One region of the Bacillus sp. XF8 genome, then DNA from elsewhere that is predicted to be linked to it. Evidence: predicted binding sites of a transcription regulator. Region 1 holds the regulator's gene; each other region holds the start of a gene.
The links. Region 1 encodes LexA, which represses DNA repair genes until DNA is damaged. Its sites were predicted from a motif close to CGAACATATGTTCG; they were not measured.
Positions count from the first base shown of each region.

Region 2: J4P91_RS00675 (Y-family DNA polymerase) is a predicted target of LexA. The motif match lies at 5,738-5,751, and genes of this name have one in related genera.
Region 3: ruvA (Holliday junction DNA helicase RuvA) is a predicted target of LexA. The motif match lies at 2,140-2,153, and genes of this name have one in related genera.
Region 4: addB (helicase-exonuclease AddAB subunit AddB) is a predicted target of LexA. The motif match lies at 6,410-6,423, and genes of this name have one in related genera.

Region 1 is NZ_JAGDQK010000023.1:22,766-30,531, reverse strand. It holds gene J4P91_RS15270 (YneF family protein) at 51-272, opposite strand; gene sirA (sporulation inhibitor of replication protein SirA) at 351-791, opposite strand; gene tkt (transketolase) at 949-2,949, opposite strand; gene J4P91_RS15255 (bifunctional metallophosphatase/5'-nucleotidase) at 3,657-5,240, shown strand; gene J4P91_RS15250 (DUF896 domain-containing protein) at 5,286-5,525, opposite strand; gene J4P91_RS15245 (YneB family resolvase-like protein) at 5,571-6,227, opposite strand; gene lexA (transcriptional repressor LexA) at 6,370-6,990, shown strand; gene J4P91_RS15235 (DUF4097 family beta strand repeat-containing protein) at 7,020-7,766, opposite strand, start outside.
Region 2 is NZ_JAGDQK010000002.1:44,641-52,406, forward strand. It holds gene vanR (vancomycin resistance response regulator transcription factor, VanR-F/VanR-M family) at 80-775, shown strand; gene J4P91_RS00645 (HAMP domain-containing sensor histidine kinase) at 768-1,865, shown strand; gene vanY (VanY-A/VanY-F/VanY-M family D-Ala-D-Ala carboxypeptidase) at 1,983-2,846, shown strand; gene vanZ-F (glycopeptide resistance protein VanZ-F) at 2,907-3,527, shown strand; gene J4P91_RS00660 (glycerophosphodiester phosphodiesterase family protein) at 3,607-4,590, shown strand; gene J4P91_RS00665 (transposase) at 4,847-4,996, opposite strand; partial or broken gene J4P91_RS00670 (VanW family protein) at 5,202-5,528, shown strand; gene J4P91_RS00675 (Y-family DNA polymerase) at 5,795-7,066, shown strand; gene J4P91_RS00680 (YolD-like family protein) at 7,063-7,413, shown strand; partial or broken gene J4P91_RS00685 (helix-turn-helix domain-containing protein) at 7,650-7,757, shown strand.
Region 3 is NZ_JAGDQK010000005.1:197,816-205,581, reverse strand. It holds gene J4P91_RS06405 (DMT family transporter) at 1-367, shown strand, start outside; gene J4P91_RS06400 (BofC C-terminal domain-containing protein) at 539-1,072, shown strand; gene J4P91_RS06395 (iron-hydroxamate ABC transporter substrate-binding protein) at 1,089-2,033, opposite strand; gene ruvA (Holliday junction DNA helicase RuvA) at 2,224-2,841, shown strand; gene ruvB (Holliday junction branch migration DNA helicase RuvB) at 2,847-3,848, shown strand; gene J4P91_RS06380 (DUF2905 domain-containing protein) at 3,845-4,045, shown strand; gene queA (tRNA preQ1(34) S-adenosylmethionine ribosyltransferase-isomerase QueA) at 4,064-5,116, shown strand; gene tgt (tRNA guanosine(34) transglycosylase Tgt) at 5,131-6,270, shown strand; gene yajC (preprotein translocase subunit YajC) at 6,298-6,558, shown strand; gene J4P91_RS06360 (TIGR04086 family membrane protein) at 6,592-6,975, opposite strand; gene J4P91_RS06355 (DUF421 domain-containing protein) at 7,090-7,734, shown strand.
Region 4 is NZ_JAGDQK010000053.1:7,320-15,085, forward strand. It holds gene addA (helicase-exonuclease AddAB subunit AddA) at 1-2,875, opposite strand, end outside; gene addB (helicase-exonuclease AddAB subunit AddB) at 2,872-6,384, opposite strand; gene lepB (signal peptidase I) at 6,694-7,257, opposite strand; gene J4P91_RS25835 (TVP38/TMEM64 family protein) at 7,315-7,766, opposite strand, start outside.

The sequences.
Region 1 (7,766 bases):
CAAAGTTTTCCAAAAGGAAAGGACACTCTTGTCGAGTGTCCCTTTAGCGCTTATTTCATTTGTTGTTTGTTCATTGCGCTCATCATTTGATTGATTTTCTTTTGGGATGGTTTTTGTCCCATTTGCATCATCATCATTTTTAACATTTGTTCATTGATTGGTGGATTTTTTTGCAAGTAATTCATCATATATTTGCGGGCGATGAAAAATCCTAACGCCACGCCTGCTACTAGTGCTAATACGCCCACTAGAACAACTACCCAAATTGACATATATTTTCCTCCTTCATGTTGTCTACCTTACAGTGTACTAAAACCTTTTCAATAAGACAAGATTGTATTCGACATTTTTTACACATATGTTCGTGCTTGTTTCAGAGGATTTAGCCAACCATACTTTTTATTGTCATAATCCATTGCTAAAAATGTCAATTCACATTTCCTGAGCACTTCAAAGAAAGTTGTTTCCATCGATACATTTCCAGATGTACTCATTTGAATATATTGTGATTTCACCGTTATTTCGCCGTATTCTGCCCCAGTATAAAGCTTGTGTGTATGATGTGTTCTATCATACTTTCCAAAGCAACGTAAAACCTGTTCTAATTTATGGTGAATTTTCATTACTTGTAATGGCATCGTAATATACATCATCTGTTTATATAACACTTTCTTTTCCGAAAGGGAACCAGATTCTGAAAATCGAGCAAATAAATCAAAAAATAAATACTCCCGACCAAAGTATGCCTTCGCAATATCTTCTTGAATTAAATACAATTCATACGTTTTCATACTTTCCCTCCCGCTCTGGACAACCTTTTTCTCTACATTATATAAAAGAAAATATGCAATGATTGTCTGACTACGGAGAAAGAAAAAACTTTTTCTGTCGAATAAGCTCATTTACATAGAAAAATCTCTCCATGCCGGAGAGATTTTTCACAAATCATTAAAGCATTTCTTTTACTTTACGAACAACATTTTCCACAGTGAATCCATACTCTTCCATAATCTTTTCACCAGGAGCAGAAGCACCGAATGTATCGATACCTAGTACATCTCCTTCAAGACCAACATAACGATGCCATCCGAAAGTAGCACCCATTTCGATTGCGAAACGTTTCGTTACTGCTTTTGGTAATACAGATTCTTTGTATTCAGCAGATTGTGCTTCAAAGCGATCCATAGATGGCATGCTAACAACAGCTGCATCAATGCCATCTGCTGCTAATGCTTTTTGTGCTTCAATCGCTAAACTTACTTCAGAACCAGTCGCAAGTAAGATTGCATCTGCAGTTTCTTTCTTGCTTGCAGAAATTACATATGCACCTTTTGCTACTTTTTCATACGTATCGTCTTTTGCACCTTCTAATGTTGGAAGATCTTGACGAGTTAAGATTAATGCAGTTGGTTTATTTGTAGATTCTAAAGCTAATTTCCAAGCTGCAACAGACTCGTTACCATCAGCAGGACGGATAACAGATACGTTTGGCATTGCACGAAGCGCTGCTAATTGCTCGATTGGTTCATGTGTTGGACCATCTTCACCAACAGCGATACTGTCATGTGTAAACACATATGTTACAGGCAATTGCATTAATGCTGCAAGACGGATTGCTGGGCGTAAGTAATCGGAGAATACGAAGAACGTACCACCGTAAGTTTTTAAACCGCCATGAAGTGCGATACCGTTCATTGCTGCACCCATTGCAAATTCACGTACACCGTACCAAATATTTTTACCGCTGTAGTCAGCTCTTGTGAAGTCTTTTTCGTTATTCATGTATGTTTTGTTAGAACCAGCAAGGTCTGCAGATCCACCAAAGAATGATGGTACAGCTTCAGCAATCGCGTTAATTACAGCACCTGAAGAAGAACGAGTTGCTGTTTTTGATCCTAATTCATAAGTTGGTAAGTTTTTATCCCAACCTTCTGGAAGAAGACCTTTCATTGCTGCTTGTAATTCATTTGCTAATTCTGGATATGCTTGTGCATATTCACCAAGCATTGTGTTCCATTCAGCTTGTGCTGTCTCACCAGCATCTTGTACTGTTTTACGGAAGTTATCATATACTTCTTCTGATACATGGAAGTCTTGCTCAGCTGTCCAAGCATATGCTTCTTTTGTTAATTTTGTTTCGTCTACTCCAAGTGGAGAACCGTGTGAAGCAGATTTCCCTGATTTGTTTGGAGAACCAAAACCAATTGTTGTTCTTACTTCGATTAGCGTTGGGCGTTTTTCGTCAGCTTTTGCTTCCTCAATTGCTTTCGCAATTGCTTCTACATCGTTTCCATCCTCAACACGGATTACTTGCCAACCGTATGCTTTATAACGATCTTCTACACTTTCAGAGAATGAACGATTTAAATCGCCGTCTAATGAAATATCGTTAGAATCGTATAACACAACAAGTCGACCTAATCCTAAATGTGCAGCTAATGAAGATGCTTCAGCAGAAACGCCTTCCATTAAATCGCCATCACCGCAAATTGCGTATGTATAATGGTCAACTACATTGTACGCATCACGGTTATACTTCGCCGCTAAATGTCTTTCAGCCATTGCCATACCAACAGCTGTTGAAATACCTTGTCCAAGTGGACCAGTAGTTGCATCTACGCCTGCTGTATGACCATACTCAGGATGTCCTGGAGTTTTACTTCCCCATTGACGGAAGTTCTTTAAATCATCCATTGTTACGTCGTAACCAGATAGATGAAGTAGGCTGTATAATAACATTGAACCATGACCTGCAGATAATACGAAACGATCGCGGTTAAACCACGTTGGGTTATTTGGATTATGTTTCATAAATTGCGTCCATAATGTATAAGCCATTGGTGCTGCACCCATTGGCATTCCTGGGTGACCAGAGTTTGCTTTTTCAATCGCATCGATGGATAATGTGCGAATCGTGTTGATAGAAAGTTGTTCGATTGAATGTGACATGCTATTCTTCCCTTCGCTTATATTAGTAAACGTTTTACACATTTATATGATAGCTTCCCACGCAAGATTATACAACATGTATCGACAAATATGTTGATGTTTTTTCGATTTTTTATAAAAAAAACTGTGATTTCTCGAATGTATGGGTATTCAATCTGTCATACTTTTTTATTGTTTATTTATTAATAATAAAAGGAATTATCTGTGTTTTCACGCATAACCACTAAAAATTTTTAGCAAATATTCTTTTTAATCATCTACCATATCCTCCTCCATTTACCATTAATTCACAATGCATATAATAGAAATAAATATATATTGATTTTCATCGTATATATCAAATAAAAAAGCTGAGAGTGGAGGAATAATGAGTGAACAAGTAGCTTCATACAACTTTATAGTTGTTTTCCCCTTACTACAATTATTTCTATTTATCTTTCAGTAAAATCAAAATCGCCTTATAAATACATCCCAGGTGTGGTCATGTTTATTCTCTCCATTGGTACGTTTAGCATACTGTACTTTGTTTGATCAAGGTGTAATTATAACGCTACATAAGAACAAATTCTTATAAAAATGAAACATCCCATCACCTCATAGAATATTAACATTCCCTCAAACTTTCCTCATATAAATATCAACAAAAATAAACCTAGATTATCTGTTATGATTTATCATAAAATAACAAAAAAAGAAGGTTGATAAGCTTGAATAAGAAGAACATTGTTCATATAAAAATTCTACTAACGAGCGATATACACGGTACGGTTTATCCAATTCATTATCGAAATAACGAAACAGCAGAATTAGGATTAGCCAAACTTGCAACACGTATCACACAAGAGCGTAATCAGCATGAACATGTAATTGTGATCGATAACGGTGATTTTATACAAGGAACCCCATTCACCTATTACTACACTAAATATATGCAGCATGAAAAAAATCCAATGTCCATTATCGCCAATTATATTGATTATGATGCAGCAATTATTGGAAATCATGAATTTAACTATGGGATGGACGTATTAAACCAAGCTGTTACAAATGCAAATACACCCTATCTAGCCGCTAATATTTTAGATAAACATACAAAGAATCCATATTTTGGGACACCATATATAATCAAACATATATATCCCGATATAAAAGTTGCCATTTTAGGAGTAACAACACATTACATTCCGAATTGGGAACAATCACAGCATATTGAAGATTTAACATTTGAAAATGCACTAGAGGCAACAAAAAAATGGATTTCCTACATTCGTGAACAGGAGCAACCACATTTACTAATCGTAGCATATCATGGCGGCTTTGAACGTGATCTACAAACCGGAGAACCAACTGAAATTTTAACAGGAGAAAATCAAGGATATGCAATGTGTCAAGAAATAGAAGGAATCGATATATTATTAACTGGACACCAACACCGCTATATTTCTAATACAGAAGTAAATGGTGTGACAGTTTTGCAAACCGGATGTAATGGTCATTCATTAGGGAAAGTTCATGTGGAACTACAGCAAAATAAAAGTCGCTGGATTATTAAGGAATGCCATTCGGAACTTTTATCTGTCCAAGGCATTCCAGCAGATGAAACGGTCCTTGCACTCGTGTCGACTTATGAAAAACAAACACAAGAATGGTTAGACCAGCCTATCGGTATCATTGTAGGAGATATGTTGATTTATGATGCAATGCAAACACGTTTACAAGACCATCCCTTTATCGAATTTATAAATAAAGTACAGATGGAGGTAGCTGGAGTCCATATTTCTTGTACAAGCCTGTTTCATAATGAGTCTTCTGGCTTTCCAAAACATATTACAATGAGAGATATTGTTTCAAATTATATTTATCCAAATACATTAAAGGTCATACGAATTACAGGAAAAGATATAAAAGAAGCACTTGAGCTATCTGCTGAATATTTCACGTTACATACAGATGGGAATATTATTGTAAACCCTGCTTATATCGAGCCAAAACCACAGCATTATAATTACGATATGTGGGAAGGAATTTCATACATATTAAATATTTCAAAACCCGTTGGTGAAAGAGTAGTTTCCCTACAATATGACGGATCTCCCATTCACCTTGAGCAAGAATATGACGTAGTTATGAATAATTATCGCGCAAGTGGTGGAGGAAATTACTTTATGTATCAAAATAAGCCTATCATAAAAGATATACCAATCGATATGTCTGAGCTTATTGCAAATTATATTTTAGAGCGTGGGACAATTGAAGCGACAACCAATCGTAATTGGAAAGTTATCAAATAATAAATCTTTCTATTAAAATCAAAAAAGATGGGCTTCGCCCATCTTTTAATTTAACTTTGCATTATCTTGTTTTTTTAATGCTTTTAATTTCGCCGGTGTGATATCTTTACCTTCTTCGTTAACGACTTTAATGCCCTTTAATTCGTTTAACATATTTTGACGAAATCCTTTTAAATATTGTTCACGGAGCGATTGGCGCTCACGTTGTTCTTCTTCAGTTAATCCTTCAGCTTTTGCTTTTTTCGCTAAGAAATTAATGCGTTCAATGAGTTCGTGACTTAGCATCTCGAATCCCCTTTCTACTTAAAACTGATTATTATCATACAATAGTTAGTCTTGTTTTTCAAGCAATTGCTTCGTATATTCAACATACCTGCGATGTACAGTTGCTTTGGATACATCATGTCCAAAACCACGAAGCGTTGCAGCAATTTCTTCAAATGTTAATTCATTACGACGAAGACGTACAATTTCTTCAATCGGTACTTCTTTCTTCTCACGTCCTGTACTTAAATGACGATTTTTTAAATTTTTTTCTGGACGAAATCCCCTTTCTACCGCTCGCTGCATTCCACGTTTAATCTTCAAATTATGAATCTTTCTCTGATACTCTTCAACAATACCGATGATATCTAGTACCATAGAATCTGAATCAGAAAGCTGTAATTCACCATTATGTGTATGTGTATATACTTTTATCCCTTCTTTATGTAAACAATGCATTAAGGCAATCTTTGCATTTCCTCTTCCAAGCCGTGTTTCATCTTGAATGAGTAGCACATCAATCTCTTCATCTCGAATCATGTCTAGTACTTCTAATATACCGTCCCGTTCAATCGTATAGCCGCTTGCCTTCTCCTCAATTACCTTTACAACATTCATTTGATACCGCTTAGCTAAATGCAATAATTCATCTTTTTGGCGTGATAATGAAGTTTCTTGCGCTTCTTTCGTTGTGCTTACGCGGGCATAAATGATTGCATTCATTTTAAAACCTTCTTCCCCATTTCGATTTTTCCTTTAGTGTATCACAAATCGTCCTTTTGTTCGAACTTATGTTTGTAGAATGTTTTTTCGCATGTTATACTTATAAGTAAGAAAATTGAAAGAAAACGAGGTGTTAAAAAACATGGAAAAGTTAACAAAACGCCAGCAAGACATTCTCGACTTCATTAAGCTAAAAGTACAGGAAAAAGGTTATCCACCTTCCGTACGTGAAATCGGTCAAGCGGTTGGCCTTGCTTCTAGTTCTACTGTGCACGGACATTTATCACGTCTAGAAGAAAAAGGTTATATTCGACGTGATCCAACAAAACCAAGAGCCATTGAAATTTTAGGAGAAGTGAGAATTGAAACAGAAACACAATCAGTTGTTCAAGTCCCAATTGTAGGAAAAGTTACAGCTGGTTTACCAATTACAGCAGTTGAAAGTGTAGAGGAACACTTCCCACTTCCTGCAAGCATTGTTGCTGGAGCAGATCAGGTATTTATGTTACGAATCTCGGGAGACAGTATGATTGAAGCTGGTATCTTCGATGGAGACTTAGTTGTTGTTCGTCAGCAACATTCCGCATACAATGGCGAGATTGTCGTTGCTTTAACAGAAGATAATGAAGCAACTGTGAAACGTTTTTACAAAGAAAAAGATCATTTCCGCCTGCAACCCGAAAACTCTTCTTTAGATCCAATCATTTTAGATAAAGTTTCTGTTATCGGAAAAGTAATCGGTGTATATCGTGACTTACATTAAAAAATAGACCAGCAAGACTGGTCTATTTTTTAATTCGCTTCAATTGTCACGTCTCCTGCGGAGGTTTGTCCGCTAATTTTCACACTACCATTTCCTAGTGTTACATCCCTCTCTTCTTCCTTAAAAATTCTCACTTCACCTGCAAATGTTTTCCCACTTACAGTCGCATCTTGAGGCTTTTCGAGCAAGCGAATGTCAACGTCTCCTGCAGTGGAACTTGCTTCCAAATCATATTTGGAGTCGTGATCAATAACATCTACATCTCCACTTTTTGTTTTTGCTACGACTTTACCACTTACTTTTTTCATTTTAATTTCGCCCGCTTTTGAAGATCCTTCTACCTTCTTCGCTGTCACTCGCTCTATTTCTACATCCCCACCAAGCGTCGATGCATCTACACGTTCACCTTTCACATCACTTACTGTTATCTCACCCGCAGAAGAACTCACTTTTATTTCTTGATAGGAACGTTCTGGAACAACAATTGTTACTCCTGGTGTTTTAAACCCGAAAGATAAAAATGAAAAATCGAATGAAAGTCCCTTTTTTATCCTCCCTTGAATCTTTAATGTATCTCCTTGTTCATCAATACTCACTTTTTGTTTTGCAATATTCCCTGATTGTTTTATATAAAAAGAAGAATCATTTCCTCTTTGAACCGTAACATCCCCAGCATCCAAATCAATTTCTAAATTTTTAATTGCTTCATTTTTAATAACCTTTTCTTTATCTCCACTTTCCGCCGCATCTACTGCTTTTGTATATGTTTGTGATAT
Region 2 (7,766 bases), on a different contig from region 1:
AAAAACTGATGTTTTTTTATGATACAACTTCGTCTGACTTATTGACGATTAATGATAACTTTGTCTAGGAGTGGAATAAATGAAAAATATAACAATATTAATAGCTGATGATGATGTTGAAATTGCTGATTTGGTTGCTATACATTTAGAGAAAGAAGGGTATCATGTCATTAAGGTATCGGATGGGCAAGAAACCATTGATGTTATCCAGACTCAACCAATTGATTTACTGATTTTGGATATTATGATGCCGAAAATGGATGGATATGAAGTTACACGTCGCATCCGCGAAAAACATAATATGCCCATTATTTTTTTGAGCGCTAAAACGTCTGATTTTGATAAAGTGCAGGGACTCGTGATTGGAGCAGACGATTATATGACGAAACCATTTATACCCATTGAATTGGTAGCTCGGGTAAATGCACAGCTGCGGCGCTTTATGAAGTTGAATCAACCTAAAACCAAACAGAACTCAAACTTGGAATTTGGAGGATTAAAGATTTCTCCTGAACAACGTACAGTTACTCTATATGGTAAGAATATTGAGTTAACACCGAAAGAGTTTGAAATTTTATATTTATTAGCCAGTAATCCAAATAAAGTTTATAGTGCAGAAGATATTTTTCAGAAGGTATGGGGGGATGCATACTATGAAGGTAGGAATACCGTTATGGTTCATATTCGTACTTTGCGGAAAAAACTTGAAGAGGATAAACGAAAAAACAAATTGATAAAAACTGTATGGGGGGTAGGTTATAAATTCAATGGGTAAAATACTACGAAGCTTTCGTTCAAAAATGATAATGTTGTTAGGTTTAAGCATGTTGTTGTCTATCGCCATAACATACCTACTCTTTAAAGTACTCCAATTGTATTATTATACAAATGTTAGTCGTGGAGATACACTAGCTTATTTTCGCAAAATCATAGAAAATATTGGAGACCTTAACGTCTTTTTACTTTTATTTATCACGCTTTCGATATTATTTTTCTTTTTACTTACAAAACCCTATTCTGCCTATTTCAATGAGATTTCAAAAGGAATTCATTATCTCGCTCAGGGTGACTTTAAGCATCGAGTTCAAATATTGTCAAATGATGAATTTAGTGATATTGCACAAGGCATTAATCTGGCAAGTGAAAAATTGGAACAAGCCATAGAAAGGGGTGACTTTTCGGAAAGTAGTAAAGAGCAGTTAGTAGTAAATTTGGCTCATGATTTGCGCACACCTCTTACCTCTGTTTTAGGTTATTTAGATTTAATCCTTAAGGATAATAGCTTGACTGAAAAACAGATCAGGCATTATTTAACGATTGCCTTTACCAAATCTCAACGCTTAGAAAGGTTAATTGATGAATTATTCGAAATAACTAGGATGAATTATGGCATGTTACCAATTGAAAAGAAACAAATCGATTTAAGTGAGCTACTTATTCAATTGAAAGAAGAGTTGTATCCTGTCTTCGAGAAAAACGATTTGATAGCAAGAATGAATATTACTTCTCCTTTATCTATTATGGGTGATGGAGAGTTGTTGGCACGTGTGTTTGAAAATCTTCTGATTAATGCAAATCGCTATGGGTATGAGGGGCAGTATGTAGATATCAACGGTTTTATTGATTCAGAGGAAGTAGTTATTCAAGTTATCAATTATGGGGATGCCATTCCTCCAGATGAACTGCCTCATATTTTTGATATGCTTTATACTGGTGACAAAGCACGAACTCATCAAGAAAATAGTACAGGTCTCGGTTTATTCATTGCGAAGAATATTGCAGAGCAACACAATGGGACAATAACTGCCGAAAGTGATTTAATACGCACTATATTTGAAGTCCGATTACCAATGGCGGATTCCTAAGAAGATTAATAATAAAATCCAAGTGGAAATTTAAGAAAAATTTAATATTTACCCCACTTTTTATTTTAAAAGTTTTTCCTATCCTATAAACAAGTTACATCAAGGAGGAGACTAAAAATGAAAAAGTGGGGATTTTTATTGGTTTTTGCATTATTTCTAGTTTTTATTTTTAATATATTACCGATATCCCAAGATAAAGTAGAGGATCAAATATATGAACAAAATGATAATACAGCTACTGAAAATACCCAAAAGATTGAGATTACAGAAGAGCAGATCTATCAAGGGAATCTGCTTTTGGTTAACAGTGAATATGCTGTTCAACAAGCTGGTATAAAATCGGATATCATAAATTTATTTACACACAAAGAATTAACAACCGGATACCAGCTACTTAATAGTGAAATAAAATTATCAGAAGAAATAGCTGAAAAATTTTCGGAGACGATAGCTGCGGCTGAAGAGGATGGGGTTAGTAATTTCTTAATTAGCAGTGGTTATCGAGACTTAGATGAGCAAAGCAGACTTTACGAAGAAATGGATTCTGATTATGCTTTGCCAGCAGGTCATAGCGAACACAATTTAGGGTTATCGCTTGATGTGGGATCTACTCAAATGAAGATGGATAAAGCACCTGAAGGAAAGTGGATAGAAGAAAATTCTTGGAAATACGGCTTTATCTTACGCTATCCCTTGGATAAAACGGATGTTACAGGAATTCAATATGAACCTTGGCATATTCGCTATGTCGGCTTGCCTCACAGTGCGATTATGCAGGAAATGAATTTAGCTTTGGAAGAATATTTGGATTATTTAAAAGAAGAAAAGAGTAATTCTGTTAGTGTTGATGGGAAAAAATATACAATTTCATATTATCCCATTTCTCAAAATGAGACAATCGAAGTTGAAGTACCAGCGAATGAACAGTATGAAATATCTGGTGATAATATAGATGGAGTGATTGTGACCACATTTTCTTGAATTAGGTTCTAAAATGATAAAGTCATAGGTTTAAATGTAAAGTTAGGAGACGTATTCTATATGCTTACACTTACAGTTTTGTATACTTATTTTTGTACTATTATTTTTTGTATTGTGTTTCAAATTGGATTTTTATTAAAGGCGCAAAAAAATTTATCTATTAAGCATTTTCTATGGGTGTATGTTTTTCTTTTCTACCTTGCGCTAGTGTATATGGTGACGGGGATAGGGAATATATGGGTAATAGGAAGATATGAAACATTAATTCGTATAAGTGAAATCAACTTACTCCCTTTTGCTTCTGAAGGCATTACTACGTATATTTTGAACATTATTCTGTTTATGCCGTTAGGTTTTTTATTACCAACTATTTGGCCGCAGTTTAGATCAATTAAAAATGTTGCATATGCTGGATTATTTTTTTCATTGGCTATTGAGCTAAGTCAATTGCTAAATCATAGGATTACAGATATTGATGATTTACTTATGAACACCCTAGGGGCGATTATTGGGTATTTATTATATAGAGCTTTATTTAAAATGATATATAAAAGAGGTGAAAAAAAGCTTGATAATAAATCTTCTCTAGTAATACAATACGAGGCTATTTTTTATTTAGTTTGCTCGTTTATAGGTATGATATTACTTCATTATCCATTTTTATTTCGAAGAATTATCTAAATGAACATTATGATTGTCTGTATATATAATGAAGAACATTGTTTAAATCATTTCAACCAATATTTAAGAGGAGAATACAATGAACAAAATAAAAAGATTACTGAAACGTAAAACGACTTGGATAATTTTTATCCTATTCGTGTTTGTTTATGTAAATAACAGTTCTTTTTTTGCTAAGAGGGACGAGGGGACTCCTCTTCTTCTTGCTCACCGAGGACTTTCGCAAACATTTAGCATGGAAGGGATTGAGGGTGATACATGTACAGCAGAACGTATAAATAAACCTGAACATTCTTATTTAGAAAATACAATTCCATCTATGGAAGCGGCATTTAAAGCTGGAGCTGATCTAGTAGAGTTTGATGTTCAACCAACTAAAGATAATAATTTTGTTATTTTTCATGACTGGACTCTTGATTGCCGTACTAATGGTAAAGGTGTTACAAGAGATTTTACAACAAAAGAATTACAAGCACTTGATATTGGTTACGGTTATACAGCTAATGGGGGGAAAACATTCCCGTTTCGTGGTAAAGGGATTAATCTTATGCCAACACTTGATGAAGTACTTAACCATTTTCCAGATCGTTCTTTTCTTATTCATATTAAAAGTGATGATGAAAATGAAGGAATCCAATTGGCTACTCACCTCAAGAAATTACCAGCGAAACGCCTTGATCAACTAACTGTATATGGTGGCGATAAACCAATTGCTGCGATAAAAGAGCGCATCCCTAGTTTACGAACAATGTCAAAAGCAACCATGAAAAAGGATCTTCTTACTTATATTGCGTTAGGATGGACTGGCTACATGCCTTCAAGCCTGAAGCATGGAGAGTTACATATACCAGACAAAGTAGCTCCTTGGCTTTGGGGATGGCCAAATCGTTTTCTTAATCGAATGGATAAAGCAGATACTCGAGTTATCGTTGTAGGAGGAAATGGGTTTGGATTTTCAAGTGGATTTGACTCATCTGAAGATATAAAACGCCTTCCTGACGATTATACAGGTGGAATTTGGACAAATCGCATTGATAAAATAGCACCTTTATTTAAGAAATAAGGGATGATATAACAATCGAAGTTTTTTCATCTGTTTAACCATTTATATTTTAAAAGAAGACTTATTAATAATGTTGAAGTTTTATATACCGATAAACACCCCTGATTTCCATTATGTATAGGAAATCAGGGGTGTTTTTGGATGAATGGAACTTACTTTATTTATATTCAAACAGAAGTACGACAACGATCAAAGAATAACCCGCGAGGCGGAAAAAGACCCGTGGCATTTTCTAAGAACAGGGATTCACAAAATCTCAGACAAATCTGCGTAATAAGGTGGCAAAATGTGCGATATAGATGAAACTCTCAGCCGAACTTTTCCTAACCTCATAGTCTTTTGACAGTCTGCGCCAATGATTCAGCCACGCGAATATCCTTTCAACGCGCCATCGCTTCAGCAGTATCTCCTATTCGGGCTTGATTCGTTCCGATATGTCTATCGTCCTTCCAAGACGGGTGCACTCCAGCTCAAAGGTTTTACGGTATCCGCATCTCCGCATACTCCCAAGAGCAACGGATTATTTACACATTGACGACGCTTTTGCGATTTACGCCGCAATTCTTCAGTAGACATTGTGGGTTCAAAAAATGAGAAAGCGGGTGCTTACCATGAGCAGAAAAAGATTGACGCAGATATTCTCTCTCCTGCTGCCAGTTAGGGTCATGCAAAGGAAGATATGTTTTTATGCCGGTATGCGACTTGATGGCCGTCGCTACGCGGAAACCATTGCCGAAAAGCAGTCGCTCTATAAGCTCTTTGAAGCGGGCTGCGCATTATACAACGGCAATACCGGCTTTGACATGGTGTATCAGGAAAACAAGGTATTTAACCTAAAACTGGCAGAAAAGACGCTGAACGGTCTTTTGTTGAAGCCGGGCGAAACTTTTTCCTTCTGGCGGCTTGTACGCCATGCGGATAAACGCCCCCCTATAAAGACAACTAATATAACAGTTCTAGTTTTAATCAAAACTTCAACCCCTTTTTAAATAATGCATAATGTCCGGATATAAGAATATAACGTTTTAAAATTAAAGTAAATATTTCCATGCGATTTATAAAAATAAAATTAAGTGATAATAATCTTAATTTTATGTAGCATTGGGAATTCCTTTTAACCAATATTTTCTTAAAAAACACTTTTAAAAGAACACAAGTTCGTATATAATAAGAACAAATGTTCTGTAAATCAGGAGTGATTCCCTTGTATGATTATTCTCTTTTGCCTAATCGGATTATATTATGCGTTGATCTACGTAGCTTTTACGCATCAGTCAGTTGTATTAAAAGAGGGTTAGACCCACGATATACAAAACTTGCCGTAGTTGGCGATGTTAATCGAAGTGGGTCGATAGTACTAGCGGCAACTCCTCCTTTGAAAGCGTTGGGTGTCAAAAAGATGGCCCGGCTATACGAAATACCCAAACGACCAGACATACTTATAGTAAATCCAGTCATGCATACGTATATTAAATGTTCGAATTACATAACGAGCTTAGCGCTACAATACGTAACACCAGAAGACTTTCACCAGTATTCAATAGACGAATTTTTTATGGATATGACGGCTTCTTTACACTTATTTGCAGATAGCCCGTACGAATTTGCGTTGAAACTTAAACATGAGATTTACGACCGTACTCGTATCGAATGCACAATCGGTATTGGTCCGAACTTGTTAATGAGTAAAGTCGCAATGGACATCGAAGCGAAGAAGATTCAAGATGGAATAACGCAATGGACTTACGACGATATACCCGAGAAGTTATGGAGCATTAGACCACTCAGTAAATTTTGGGGTATATCGTATAAGACAGAAACGAAGTTAAACCGAAAAGGAATTTATACAATCGGTGATTTAGCAAATTATCCGCTTAAATACTTGAAGCAAACATTCGGTATGATAGGCGAGGAGCTTCATCTACATGCAAACGGAATTGACTTAAGTAGGATTGCTGAAAAATACGTTCCAGCTACGACATCTATAGCTAAAAATCAAATATTATTGCGTGATTATACGATAGATGAATTTCCGATTATCTTATTAGAACATACCGAGGAAGTTTGCTATCGATTGAGAAGACAAAATAAACTCGCTCAAACCGTACACTTTTCAGTCGGGTGCAGTAAAGGTTACGGAGGAGGCGGAGGTATTTGTAAAACACATACCTTAAATCGAGCGACTAATTTAACGATGGATATATACAACGTTTGTACATATTATTTACACGAATTATATACTGGCGACCCAATTAGATCAGTCAGTGTTTCACTAACGAATTTAATAAACGAAGGAGAAGAGCAAATTTCTCTATTCGATAATGTAATACAGCGAGAAAAGGAAATGAATTTAACGCGAGTCATGGACGAAATTCGAACACGATTCGGTAAAAATAGTATATTACGGGGCGTTTCATATACGAAAGGTGCAACCGCAAGATATAGAAACACTTTACTAGGGGGACATAAATCATGAATAACGCAAACAACGCAAATATACCGAGGGGAAGAGGGATGGTGAAGTGGCAGCCGTTCGCGAGTATGCCGGAACAATTCGCTGGTATACGAGAAATCATTAAGGAGAAAACGAAAGTACCACGGCCTATCGTTACTCAAGACGCCCAGGAACGAATTGAGAATCGCCTACTAACTTCGTTACTAACCGACGAAGAAATACTAATTACATACTACGAGGATGGTTACGTACTTACTAGTTATATGACTGTTATTGATATCGATCCTTTAGAAAAGAAAGTCATATGCACGGACGCGTTTCATTATAAGAATACGTTTGAATTTATCGATATAATTGACACTGAGTAGACGGTATTTAACTGCATTTAACAGTATTCCAACAGTACTCCAACAGAAGTCCCCTTCCTCAAGCACGTGCAGGGCATAGCCCAGGTGGTAGGGAAGGGGACTTCTGTTGGTCCGTGCATAGCACGAAGTTTCTATTTCCTTTTTATGTAACTTTGTGTGTACTAGCAGAAAAAGGAACATACATTCTGTTTTGTGTTTAGGAATCTGAAAAACTATATCGAAAAAAGAGGGAGGGGATGATAATGTTGCTAAGCCAAAAATATGAGACTTTCCCAACGAAAGAACAAAAAGAAACGTTAGACCGTTGGCTACAATATTGTCGTCAAATCTATAACGCTGCTCTTTTTAGAGAG
Region 3 (7,766 bases), on a different contig from region 1:
TATGGGTATGACTGTAATAGGAGCTGTTTTTCTAGCAGGTCTTTCTGTTTTTGAGGGAGGATGGGAGAAAGTTCCGGCGCTCTCTATACAAGGATGGCTTGAGATGTTGTATATGGTCGTGTGTGGAACGCTAATTGGCTATATAGTATTTAATAAAGGTGTAGAAGAAATTGGAGCAAGTAAAGCAAGTATGTATTTAAATATTACACCTATAGTTGCAACTTTAATTGCAGTTGTTTTATACAAAGCAACAATTACATGGCAACAGTTACTTGGAATGGTAATTGTGCTAGCAGGGGTTTATATTGCGACGGTTCAAACGAGTAAAAATAAAAACATGTCTCTACATGATCAAAGGAATTTGTGATATCAGAAATTTCCTCTGATACTATTTAGTGTACAAGATGGCGATTTGTTCGAGAGTTTGCATATTCTATAATTCTCAATAAATGATATCTACTCTTCCTATGGATAAAACTTCTACTTCGGGAAAAACTACAAATAGAAGTTTTATTTTGCTTAGAAGAGGTGAGCGGAAATGAAATTCATGATGGTTGCAGTTCAAGTCGTAATCGCTATGTTTTGTTTATATCATGAATCAAGTGTGATTGCTGCGGCTCCTGTACCAGAGGTCACGCAAAAAGAACCTCAAGTTACGATTCTATTAGAGCGTATGTATTTAGATGGAGAAGTAAGTGAGGAAATTTTTACTGAAAAAGTAGCAAACTTAGAACAGTTTCTTCAGCAGTATAAAGAATGGCAACTTGTCGACCGTGATGATACACAAATTGTATTGCAAAAAAAGGTAGATGATATTTCACCACTACTTAAAACGAGTGGGTATTTTGGTGTTTCCAATGAGGGGATACTGCAAATTTTTAATGGTGTGCCAAAAAGTGATAATGCGATTCATTCATTTTTTCAAATTGATATGAAAAAGCTAGAAAGTTATGAACGGGCAGAGCTGAAACGTGGTATTCGTATTAAGTCAAAAGAGCGTTTTGTGAAGACGATTGAGAAAATGAAGCAGTATGCAGTGCAAAATAAGAAAAACAGCAGCAGCTCAGGATGAGCTGCTGCTGTTTTTCTTACTTGTTCTTATCTAAAATTTGTTTTGCAATTTCATCAATTAGCATATCTTTTCCGATTGGATTGAATGCTTTTGTGTTAAAGACTTCATTGCTTACTTCGTAAACATGATTATTTTTTACAGCTTTGTTATCTTTCCAAACAGCACTGTTTTTGTAGTCATCAAACACTTTATCTGCTTCGCCGCCAAAGTTTACAACAAACATTTGATCAGGCTGGAATGCAACAAGACCTTCTAATGATACTTGTGCCATCGTTTGTTTTAAATCTGTACCTTTCGTTGCAGGAAGTTTTAAGTCGTTAAAGATAATATCACCATATCCGAAGCTGCCGTATACACGGAAGTTTTGCGGTGTTACAGCAAGGAACATGAAGTTTTCATCTTTTGTTTTCTCTTTAATTTTTTTAGATAAGGAAGCTGCTTTTTTATCGTAGTCTGCAATCCATTTATCTGCTTTTTTCTCTTCGTTAAATAGCTTGCCGACTTCTTTAAATTTACCGCGCCAGTTTTCTAAGTTTGTTTCTAAGACAACTGTTGGTGCAACTTTTGCTAATTGATCATAAATTTTCAATTGACGGTTGTTTAAAATGATTAAATCTGGTTTTAAAGCAGTAACCGCTTCTAAATCAACTTTAGGTGCCCAGTACCAACCAACTGCTTTTACACCTTTTAGTTTTTCTTGCAAATGATCTTGAATTTTATCTTTATACGTGTTAGCTGTACCAACAGGTTTATGACCAAGAAGTAATAGTTCTTCAGATGATCCAGATAAATCAACGATTTTCTTTGGATTTGTTGGAATCTCGATTTCTCCTTTAGCGTGTTTTACAACTTTTGTCTTCGGTTGTTCTTTTGCTTGTGTGTCTTCTTTTTTAGCGGAGCAACCAACAATAGCAAGAACAACAAGAATGAGAGTAAATAGAATAGATAAATTGCGTTTCATTTTGATGTAACCCCTTTAATTAATATTGATAATCATTATCGACTTTGTAATATTAATTTGCTTTATATTGTTATGTCAATATATAAAAAATGGAAAAATGAAACGGAGAACATTTGTTGGGGCAGTCTCGCTTTTCTAACGTTAAGTATGTTAAAATGGAATACATGATTTGAGAGGGAGAGATCGTATTTTGTTTGAATATGTTACAGGTTACGTGGAATATGTAGGACCAGAATATGTCGTTCTTGATCATAATGGAATTGGCTATCAAATTTTTACGCCAAATCCGTATGTATTCCAAAGAAGTAAGCAAGAAATTCGTGTATATACATATCATTATGTGAGAGAAGATATTATGGCGCTTTACGGATTTAAGACACGTGAAGAGCGTTTATTATTTACAAAACTTTTAGGTGTATCAGGCATCGGACCAAAAGGTGCACTTGCCATTTTAGCTTCTGGTCAAACAGGACAGGTTGTTCAAGCGATTGAACATGAGGATGAAAAATTCTTAGTGAAATTCCCAGGTGTCGGCAAGAAAACAGCACGCCAAATGATTTTGGATTTAAAAGGGAAATTAGCAGATGTTGTACCAGATGCATTTGTTGATTTATTCTCAGATGTAGAACGTTTCGACGAGAAGAAAGGTTCATCAACTGAGCTTGATGAAGCGCTTGAAGCACTTCGTGCACTTGGCTATGCAGAAAGAGAAGTAAATCGCGTTGTACCGGAGTTATTAAAAGAATCACTTACGACGGATCAATATATTAAAAAGGCACTTAGTCTTTTACTAAATGGTAAGAGGTGAGTAGAATGGACGAACGTCTCCTCTCAGGAGAATCGGCACATGAAGATGCGGACTTAGAATATTCGTTACGGCCACAGACGCTCCGTCAGTATATTGGCCAAGATAAGGCAAAGCATAATTTAGAAGTGTTTATTGAGGCGGCGAAAATGCGTGAGGAGACATTGGATCACGTACTATTATATGGGCCGCCAGGACTTGGTAAAACGACGCTTGCGAATATTATCGCTAATGAAATGGGTGTTAATATTCGAACAACGTCAGGTCCAGCAATCGAGCGTCCAGGGGATTTAGCGGCAGTGTTAACGGCGCTTCAACCTGGTGATGTATTATTTATTGATGAAATTCATCGTCTGCACCGATCAATTGAAGAAGTATTATACCCGGCAATGGAGGATTTCTGTCTTGATATCGTCATCGGTAAAGGTCCAACGGCGCGTTCTGTACGTCTTGATTTACCCCCATTTACACTAGTTGGTGCAACAACGCGCGCAGGTGCGTTATCAGCGCCGCTTCGTGACCGTTTTGGTGTATTATCACGATTAGAGTATTATACAGTAGACCAACTTTCGGCAATTGTTGAACGTACAGCGGAAGTCTTTGAAGTTGAAATAGATTCTTTGGCAGCTTTAGAAATCGCAAGGCGTGCACGCGGTACGCCGCGTATCGCAAACCGTTTACTAAGACGTGTACGTGACTTCGCACAAGTTCGAGGCGATGGAACGATTGCGATGGAAATTACACAAATGGCATTAGAACTCTTACAAGTAGATAAACTAGGTCTTGATCATATTGACCATAAGTTACTGCTTGGAATTATTGAAAAGTTCCGTGGAGGTCCAGTTGGATTAGAAACAGTTTCGGCGACAATTGGAGAAGAGTCTCATACGATTGAAGATGTGTATGAACCATATTTACTCCAAATTGGGTTTTTACAACGAACGCCGAGGGGAAGAATCGTAACGCCACTTGCTTATGAACATTTTGGAATGGAGATGCCACAAATATGACGGATATGCCAAAGCTGCTTATTACAGCTGGTATTCTTCTCATTGTCGTTGGATTAGCTTGGAAGTTCATAGGGAGACTTCCAGGCGATATTTTTGTGAAAAAAGGAAACGTTACCTTTTATTTTCCGATCATTACATGTATTGTGTTAAGTATTGTATTATCTTTTATTATGTATATAATAAATCGATTTAAATAGAAATAGGTGGATACAGTTATGGATATTAATCTGTTTGATTTTCATTTACCAGAAGAACTCATTGCACAAACGCCGCTTGAAGAGCGTGAAACATCAAGATTAATGGTGTTAGACCGTGAAACAGGTGATATCGAGCATAAGCATTTTACTGACATTCTTTCTTATTTACATGAGGGTGATTGTTTAGTTTTAAATGAAACGAAAGTTATGCCTGCTCGTTTGCATGGTGTGAAAGAAGACACAGGTGCACATATTGAAGTGCTTCTTTTAAAACAAGAAGATGGAGATAAGTGGGAAACGCTTGTAAAACCAGCTAAACGTGTAAAAGAAGGAACTGTCATTTCTTTTGGTGAAGGAAAGCTAAAAGCAACTTGCATCGGAACGGCTGATCAAGGTGGTCGTCAGCTTGAGTTTTCGTATGATGGTATCTTTTATGAAATTTTAGATGAACTTGGAGAAATGCCGCTTCCTCCATATATTAAAGAAACGCTAGAAAATCGCGATCGTTATCAAACGGTATATGCGAAGGAAATCGGTTCTGCAGCGGCACCAACAGCGGGGCTGCATTTTACAGAAGAGCTATTAGAAAAATTAAAACAAAAAGGTGTTCAATTAGCGTTTATTACACTTCATGTTGGCCTTGGTACATTTAGACCAGTTTCTGCGGATACAATTGAAGAACATCATATGCATGCGGAGTATTATCATATGTCAGAAGAAACGGCAGAGTTGTTAAATCGTGTGAAAGAGAACGGTGGTCGTATTATTACAGTTGGTACAACGTCAACGCGTACGTTAGAAACGATTGCTACAGATCACGATGGCAAACTATGTGCGGCTTCTGGATGGACGGATATTTTTATGTATCCTGGCTATGAATTTAAAGCAATTGATGGTTTAATTACAAACTTCCATTTGCCAAAGTCAACATTAATTATGCTTGTAAGTGCATTTGCAAATAGAGAAAATGTCCTTCAGGCTTACAATGAAGCAGTAAAAGAAAAGTATCGTTTCTTTAGCTTCGGTGATGCGATGTTCGTTGCGTCTCATGCTAAAGTAAGAAACAAATAAAAAGGAGTAAATCTATGACAGCAATTCGTTATGAATTTATTAAAACATGTAAACAAACGGGTGCCCGTTTAGGTCGCGTCCATACACCGCACGGTTCATTTGATACACCGACATTTATGCCAGTTGGTACACTTGCTACAGTTAAAACAATGTCACCAGAAGAGCTAAAAGCAATGGATTCAGGCATTATTTTAAGTAATACGTATCATTTATGGCTTCGTCCAGGTCACGAAATTGTACGTGAAGCAGGCGGTTTACATAAATTTATGAACTGGGATCGTGCAATTTTAACGGATTCTGGTGGTTTCCAAGTATTTAGTTTAAGTGACTTCCGTCGCATTGAGGAAGAGGGCGTTCATTTCCGTAATCACTTAAATGGAGACAAGTTATTTTTATCACCAGAGAAAGCGATGGAAATTCAAAATGCATTAGGTTCAGATATTATGATGGCATTTGATGAGTGTCCTCCTTTCCCAGCTACTTTTGAATATATGAAAAAATCTGTGGAACGTACAAGCCGATGGGCAGAGCGTTGCTTAAAAGCACACGAGCGCCCACAAGATCAAGGGTTATTTGGTATTGTACAGGGTGGAGAGTTTGAAGAGCTTCGTCGTCAAAGTGCGAAAGACCTTGTTTCGATGGACTTCCCTGGTTATGCAGTAGGTGGGTTATCAGTTGGGGAACCGAAGGATATTATGAACCGTGTGCTTGAGTTTACAACACCGCTTCTTCCAGATAATAAACCACGTTATTTAATGGGAGTAGGATCCCCTGACTCATTAATTGATGGTGCAATTCGTGGTATTGATATGTTTGACTGTGTACTTCCAACTCGTATTGCTCGAAATGGTACGTGTATGACAAGTCAAGGGCGCCTCGTTGTGAAAAACGCGAAGTTTGCAAGAGACTTCGGTCCGCTTGATCCAAATTGTGATTGCTACACATGTAAAAATTATTCTCGTGCGTACATTCGTCACTTAATGAAATGTGATGAAACGTTCGGAATTCGTTTAACGTCTTATCACAACCTTCATTTTCTGTTAAACTTAATGGAGCAGGTGAGACAAGCCATTCGTGAAGACCGTCTTGGTGATTTCCGTGAAGAGTTCTTTGAACAATATGGCTTTAATAAACCGAATGCTAAAAACTTCTAATACATAATTTAAAAGGAGGAACAAAAGATGAATCCAGGTATGATGAATATTGTCATGATTGTTGCGATGTTTGCGATTTTCTATTTCTTATTAATTCGCCCACAGCAAAAGCGTCAAAAGGCAGTAGCTCAAATGCAAAGTGAATTACAAAAAGGTGACGCTATCGTAACAATCGGTGGCTTACACGGTACAATTGAATCAGTAGATGACACTACGATTGTAATTAAATCTGGTGGTTCACACTTAACATTCGATCGCAATGCGATTCGTGAAGTTGTGAAGAAGTAATAGTCAAAAGCCCAGCTTAATAGCAGGGCTTTTTTAATTCGAGCGTTTCGTCATGTTAACGCCGAATATACCACCAATTGTACTTGCCCCCATTAACGCAAGTTGATAGAGAAGCTGTGAGTTGGAGAGAGCGTGTGAGAAGCCTAAGTAGCTAACGAGAAAAACAAGAATTGTAAAGGTGAGTCCGGTTGTGAAGCCGACTAACCATCCTCTTCCTTGTGCCTTTTTACCAGCGACAAAACCAGAGATGAGAGTAGAGAGAATCGCAAATATGAAAAGAGTGATTGCTAATGTTCCTTCATTAATGTTTGTGAATTTTAATAAAAGCGCAATCACCATGCTTGTAACAGAGGCAAGTATTAATAAAGTGATAATGCCAAAGCCGATTGCCGTAGATAATTTTTTTGTTCCATCCATGGGACATTCCTCCTTTTTAATACAAACATATTTTCATTTCTTGTAAGTTAGACTAGTTTCTTTTTTACTGGTTAAACTACACCTTAGAAGAAATGTGTAGAAAGGGGATTAAAGATGGAACTATGGGGAATTGCTCTACGAACAGTGTTACTGTATTTTATTATGCTAATTATTTTTCGTGTTATGGGAAAGCGCGAAATCGGAGAACTAAGTATCTTAGACTTAGTTGTCTTCATTATGTTAGGAGAACTTGCTGTATTAGGGATTATAGATGCTGATCGTCCTATGTGGGATCAAATTGTTCCTATGGTAGTAATTGTAGTGATCCAGATTGTATTAGCATATGCTTCTCTCAAAAGTGGAAGGATACGACATTTAATCGATGGTGAACCAGCCATTATTGTTCGGAAGGGGAAAATTGATGAGAAACAAATGCGAAAGCAACGTTATAACATGGACGATTTATTAATGCAGTTAAGAGAAGGAGGAATTGGTGATATCCGTGATGTCGAATATGCTATTTTAGAAGCTTCAGGAAAACTTTCTGTATTTCATAAACAAAATAAGGATAATACGTTAGTTTTTTCATTTCCTCTTATTATTGATGGAGAAATTCAACATTCACATTTACAGATGATTGACCAAACAGATGAATGGCTCGTGGGAAAATTAAAAAACATAGGGTATAAAGATGTAACGGAAATTTTATATTGTAGCTTTCAAAATGGAGAGTTTTTTGTGGATTTAAAAGATAAGTAAGAAGCTTACCGTTAAAAAAGTAAGCTTCTTAT
Region 4 (7,766 bases), on a different contig from region 1:
AGCTCGCACCGTATTCATAAATTTCATTTGGTATATTGCCTTGTCCAAGTTCAAGAAGCATTTCACTATCATGATGCCTATATAACGATGGTGCAATCCAATCTAAGTAACAAGATGCCCCTGCACGAACGTAATCCGGTAACAACCAATCTGTATGTTCACGTGCATCAAGCCACTTTTCTATTTCTTTCTCTTTATCTTTCACCGTACCGATTAAAATCAATTTTTCCTTTGCACGTGTTAGAGCAACATATAAAACGCGCATCTCTTCCGCAATCAGTTCCATCTTCATCTTACGCTTAATGGCTAATTGTGATAGCGTTGTATATTTAATTCGTTTACGAGGATCAATAAATTGTGATCCAAAACCGAAATCCTTGTGCAGTAAGAATCGTTTCATTAAATCTTGTGTATTAAAACGGCGTCCAAGTCCCGCTACAAATACAACCGGGAACTCTAATCCTTTACTTTTATGAATCGTCATAATCCGTACAACATCTTCTTGTTCACCAAGCGCTCTCGCTGTTCCCATATCATCACCGCGTTCTAAAATACGCTCAATAAAGCGAAGAAAACGGAATAATCCACGGAAAGATGTTGCCTCATACTGCCTTGCGCGATCATATAGTACACGTAAGTTAGCCTGACGCTGTTTTCCTGCTGGAAGACCACCAACGAAATCGTAATAACCAGTCTCACGATATACTTTCCAAATTAAATCAGAAAGAGACTGCTGGCGCGCAAATTCACGCCACCCTTGCAAGAGGTTATAAAACCATTGTAATTTCCCATGTAATTCCGCCTCTTCCTCAAGTGGTGCCCCTTGTAAGAATGAACGCATCACTTCATAAAACGAGCCTTTCTTCTCATGGGCCCGGAGCATTGCAAGTTCCTCATCATTTAATCCAACAATCGGGGAACGAAGCACAGCAGCAAGCGGAATATCTTGCATCGGATTATCAATTACCCGAAATACATTCATCATAACAGTCACTTCTGTCGCTTCAAAATAACCCGTCGCAAGCTCAGCGTAAACAGGAATCCCTTGCAATTTTAACTCTTCCATAATTTGAGGAGCCCACGGCATCGAGCGAAGTAAAATAACAAAGTCACGATATTGAACAGGGCGCATACTATCTGTTTTACGATCATATACTTCATAACCCGAATCAACCATCGCTTTAATTCGCTCAGCCATTAAACGTGCTTCAAGCTGTGCTTTTTCTACTTCTATACCTTCTTCTCCCTCTACCGACCCTTCTTCCGATTGATGAATACATAACAGTTCAGCTGCTACATCTTCCCCTTCTGGGTAGCTTGCACCTAACTTTAATTCAGCATCGGCGTCATAATCGATCTCCCCGACAGTTTCACCCATAATTTGTTTGAAGATAAAGTTTGTACCTGCTAACACTTCATGACGACTGCGGAAGTTTTTCGCTAAATCAATCTTCATACCGCCGTCTATACCTTCAGGTGTAAAACGTTTATATTTCCCTAAGAATAAGCCAGGCTCTGCTAATCGAAATCGATATATAGATTGCTTCACGTCGCCGACCATAAACAGATTACCCTCTTGTTCAGAGTCTTTCGTTACAAACTTAATAATCGATTCCTGCACAAAGTTCGTATCTTGATATTCATCGACAAGTACTTCGGCAAATTTATTACGATATTGAAGCGCAACTGGCGATGGGTGCAGTCCGCCATCTTCTGTACGTTCACTTAAAATTTGTAAGCAAAAATGCTCTAAATCTGTGAAATCAACCATTCCCTTATCACGCTTTATCGTTTGAAAGCGCTCCGTAAATACTTTTACAATTTGAACAAGCTTTTCTAGTACAGGGTGCATCTCCTTGAAATCACGTAAAAAGCTTTCGGGCTTCCGGCTGAATAACTCTTCTTGCAATTTCTTCACTTCATCTTTTGCTTTATTTCGAAGTGAATCTACTTGTTTTACAATCTCTTCATTGTAATCACTCTTCTTAATACGCTTTAACGTTTGCCACGAAACATTTTGCATCGCTTCATATACACTTGTCCAAGACTGACTCGCCGCTTCAGATAGCATCCTAAGTAATACAAGATCCGCTTGTAATGTCTCAACGCGCGGCGCCGGTCCATCTGGAAGCATAGCTAACTCAATTGCTTTCCTAATATGCTTTTCAGCAGTTTCCAACTGAAACTTCACATCTTCTAACAAATAAGACGCATACGTTAAATCTTCAATTGATTTCCCTTCCACATCATATGCTTCAATAAGTTTATCCAGCCATTTCTCTGGATCTGGATGCGCTCTTGACTCCGTATGAAGAGCCAAAATCATACGCTGCAGGTCATCATCACTTCGGTCGCTCGTATATCGATCAACTAGTTCAAAGAAAATGTCATTTCCCTCGGTGCCGTATTCCTCTTCTAAAATGTCATCTAATACTTCTTCTTTTAATAATTCATTTTCTGTCTGATTAGCAATTCGAAAACGCGGATCAACATCGAGCATATAATAATACGTTCGAATCACTTGTAAACAGAACGAGTGAATGGTTGAAATCGATGCTTTATTTAATAAGCTGAGCTGTTTCCGAATATGCCCTGACCCTGGCTCATCGATTAATACTTTTTCTAACGCTTCGCCAATTCTGTTCTTCATCTCTTGCGCCGCGGCATTTGTGAACGTTACGACAAGCAGACGGTCCACATCTACTGGATTCTCGGCATTAATAATTTTGCGAATAATTCTTTCTACAAGTACAGCTGTTTTCCCAGATCCCGCTGCCGCCGCTACTAAAATATCACGGCCATCTGCTACAACTGCTTTCCATTGATCATCTGTCCATTGACTACCTTCTGGCTTTGCTGGCCAATTCTCTATCATTCGCCAACCTCCTCTCTCATTTTCTCCATCGCTTCACTATCTTTCATATCTTTTAACGTGCGGAACTGATTGTCTTCAAGTGATTCATCAAATTGACAAACAGAACGGAAATTACAGAATGTACACGCTGCTTTGTTCCCCATTTTATACGGGGCAATATCAATAACACCTTCTGTAATGTCTTTACCGATGTTTTCAAATGTATGATGCACATATTGCTGCAAGACTGTAAATTCTTGTTCACTTGCAATGCTAGAACGTGCACTAAAGCTACCATCTTTTTTCAGGCCGGCAGAAATAATGTCCGAGCTGCCCGTACTTAGCTTATTGTCCATTAATCGAACAACATCCGCATCTCCTAGCACGAGACCTTTCATTTTAAATTTCTTTAAAATTTCTTTTTCGATTTCTTCTTCTGAAGCATCGCCTTTCATTTCTACAATCGGATTATGAATGTGGAAATATAAAACCCCAGCAGGTGATGCCGTCTGACCCTTTTTCATCCACGTATTCGCATTTGAAATAACAACATCTAAATACGTTAACATTTGCAGGGCTAAACCATAATATACTTCTGTTAAATCTAAAGCTTTTGTGCTCGATTTATAATCAATAATGCGAAGGAACGTGCCGTTTTCATCTTCTGCTTTATCTACGCGGTCGATGCGGCCAACAACTTCCATTTTCACACCGTTTGGCAATGCGAACTCCATCGGCGGAAGTGAACCTGTACCACCCATACCAAATGGAACCTCTAAATCAACTGGCACAAACCCGCTTGACTTCGCATGTTCACGAAGGATAAGTGACGTACGGAAAATAATTTGTTGTAATTTTTGCTTTAAGTAAAAATTACGGTTAGAACTTAATAAAATTTGTCTTTGTAATAACGGTGCAATTTCTTCGATTACTACAGCCGAAAGATGCTCGCACTCTTTTATCGATAAATCAGCCCAAGTACGATTTTCCCTGAGTAACTTATCTGCAATTTTCTTTAATGCCGCATGGAATAATTCACCGATATCCGGTGCATCTAATTTGAAAATATCACGCTCTCGCAGCGATAATCCGTGCTGCGCAAAATGAGCATATGCGCAGCGATTAAATAGCTCCATACGAGAGACGCTTCCTTTAATTTTATCTCCGTATAAATCTCTACTTACAACGGGGCTCAATTTCTGCGCGCGGTTTCGATAAAATAAACTAGAGAGTACTCGACTACTTTTTTGCTTCCACTCAGACGAAGTCACATAGAAGTTATATACATCCCACCAAAAATCAAGATTCCCTTCAAAACCATATCGTTTCCAATTTTGTAATTGCTGTGTTACATATGACAATGTAACCTCTGGCGTCGCTACATACGAAATTTGCGCCTGACGAGACAAATCATTCACATCATTCGTTACGAACACTTCTTTGACAGAAGGAAACATTCTTTTCACTTTTTTAATAAAGCTGGATGAAAGGAGCGTCTTTCCTTCTTCATCCGCAAGCGGACAAGAAATATATAACTTCTCAGATGCACGAGTTACTGTTTGATAAATAACAAATTGCTCTTCTAATAAAGTCTGCCTTGTTGTTGGTGCTAATTCTACACCAGCTGAAACGAGAAATTCTCTTTCTTCATCTGATAACATACCTTCATCAGAAGGAGCTGCTGGAATGACTCCTTCATTCGCACCAATTACAAAAGCCGCACGAATATCCGATAAGCGAGAACGATCAATATTTGCAACGAGTACTTGATCTAAAGAAGGCGGGATATTTGCAAATTGAAGTGCCTCTAGTCCCGTTGTCATTACATCGATAAACATCGAAAGAGACATCTTTTCCTCACCAAGCATTTCCACAAATGTATCGAGAAGATTCATTACTTCTTCCCATACTTGATCATGATCAGTTGCAAATAGGAAATTCCCTTCTGCCTCAGCACGCATACGCAAATCTTCTAATTTCTTCGGAACATCCAGTTCTTCTAAAAATAAATATACCGCTTCACACATTTGTACAATCGAACTTGCACGTTTCAGACGCTTTTGCAAACGAATAATTGGTGTCCTTACCACTTCACGAAGGCGATTTATTTTCTCTTCCATTTCACGTTCGCTATCTGTTTGTGTTCCAAAGGCTCCATCTAACGAACGATAGCGACGATACGTCCACGGTTCATCTGCCGTCCATCTCTTTCCTTGTACGCCATATGCTAAACAGTAATTTTCAAACTCATCCATCTCTTCGCGCATTGATTCTTTTCTTACATCTAATGGATATAACAGTTCCGTTTTTATACAGCGGAAAATAGCATCATAACGCCAATTCCCACTAATTATTTCTAGCGCAGAACGAATGCATTCAATTAGTGGATGATGTGACATTGGACGCTTTTCATCGATAAAGCGCGGAATATCGTAATCAGTAAACAATGTTTTCATTACATCATAATAGCTCTCTCCATTACGAAGAAGAACCGTAATATCTCTGTAGCGATACTCCTCTTCTGCAACAAGTCTACGAATTTCCCGGGCTACCCCTTCAACTTCCGCTCGCAAGTTTGCCGCTGAATATAACGTAATGCTCGGTTCACCTTGAAATTTCATAGAAGGGCGAGATTCAAACTCAGCTTCTAAATGTGCTAATGCTGGCGAGCGAAAACGCGGTTGTTCTCTCATTGAAATCGTATTTTCAATCGTGATTTTCTCTTCACGCGCCAATTGTTTTACCTTTTCATACGTAAGCACTGTTTGATAAAACAAATCAAGCTCACTTACTGGCTGCGCTAACGTCTTTTCATCTACTGTTAATGTAATTGTTATTCTTGCCCCGCATCTCATGAGCTGTCTAATAATCTCTAATTCCCCTGGCGAGAACGAATGAAATCCATCTATATAAATTTCTGCACCCTTTACATAGTCGGAATACGGAAGCTTTTCTACAAGCAACTGTAAATAATCTTCTGAATCTAAATATTTACCAATTAAAGCCCGTTCAAAATCATCATATAAAAGCTGAAGGTCGTACATTTTATTCGCTAATAATTTTTGCTCATCACCACTTGAATGAGCATCTAACTGTTGCCACATCTCATATACATTTGATGGTGTTACATTATAACGTTTAAACTCAGCAATCATGCTGCCTAAATGTTCAAAAAAACCATTTTGTTCTGCTGCTTTTTGAAACACATACAATCCTTCTTTACGCGCTTCTACAATCTTTCGCAGTAACATATGCACGCCTGCCTCATCAATATGAAGACGGCTTGCGCCACCAACTTCTTGTAAGACCTTCCATGCTAACCTTGAAAAACTAAACACTTGCGCCCTGATAGAGCCACTAACTTCTTCACTTCCTATTAAAGCTTGCTGCGTTTGGAACGTCATTTGTTCCGGCACAAGATATAAAATTGTTTCGCCTCTTGGACGCTGCTTTAATTCTTCTTGCACTTCATGTAAACAAAATGTACTTTTTCCACTTCCAGCTCGTCCAATCACAAATCGAAGCGACATGTAATCCCACCTCTCACTAATATAACGAACGTTAGTTTGATATCATCCTTGTATTATAGCATAAAAAAAGACAAACAAAGGTTGTTTGTCTTTTCCAAAGTGTTGGGAAACAGGAGCAAGCAGGCTCCTGTTTTTGTCGTTATTCATCGAAGCGCCGATACCCTTTGTCGAAGCGCCGATATATCCGAATTTGCGCCGATATATTTTGAGAAACAGTCGATATATTTGCATTTGCGCCAATAAGATTTCATGTATCATTTTTCAACAAATTCAAAAAGACAAACAAAGATTGTTTGTCTTTTCACTCCATTATCCTTTTGAAAAGTTCGTTTGCACTTCATTAATTGGCCAATAACGTAAGTCCACTTTCCCTACAACAGTATCTGCTTTCACAAAGCCAAAATGTCTGCTATCCCAGCTGCCGAGACGATTATCACCAATCACAAAAATATACCCCTTCGGAACAACTTTTTCTCTCGTTAATTCTTCTAATGTAAAATCACCCGTCAGCTGCCTTCCTTTTGCTTGCTTCTTATATGTTTCCAAATAAGGCTCATCAATAAATTGACCGTTTATATACAATTTGTCATGTTTATATTCAATCTGGTCGCCTGGTAAACCGATAATTCGCTTTACATAGTCTTCTTTTTTATTCGCATGAAAGACGACAACATCAAACCGGTTCAACTCTCCAACTTGATAGCTAACCTTATTCACAACAAGCATATTCCCATCTTGAAGTGTCGGCATCATTGACTTCCCCTCTACAACATACGTTGAGAAGAAAAACGTTCGAAAAAAAACAGCTAATAGCACACCTATAAGGATTGTTCTCATCCACTCTAGGCCTTCTTTTTTCAAAGCTCGCTTCATCTGCCTCTCCCCTCACCCTTTTCTATAATGGAGCCTTAATTACAGCGAAGACTAGTCTTAATGTAGTTCTAGCTTTACCTCAATCTTCTTACCGACATACCATAAAATAAAGATGACACCTATAACAATAATTGTTTTCACAGGATTATGGATAAAAGAAGCTAAATCATGCCCAATATAACTTAAAATCAAAATCATGACTAACTTTCCAAGCGCTAACGCTAACACAAATTGTCGTCTGCTAATACGGGATAAGCCAGCCACAACATTAATAAGTGCAGACGGCGTAAAAGGAAAACAAAATAATACAAAAATAGGTGCGAATCCTTTTCGTTCAATCCATCCCATCGCTTTGCGCACTTTCGGATGTTTATTCACAAACGAGAAAAATCGACTTCGTCCAAAACGACGAATAACCGAAAATACAATTAATGCACCAAGAACCGATCCAAGCCATGAATACAAAAAGCCAAACCAAAACCCGAAAGCAACTGCATTCGCCATCACAA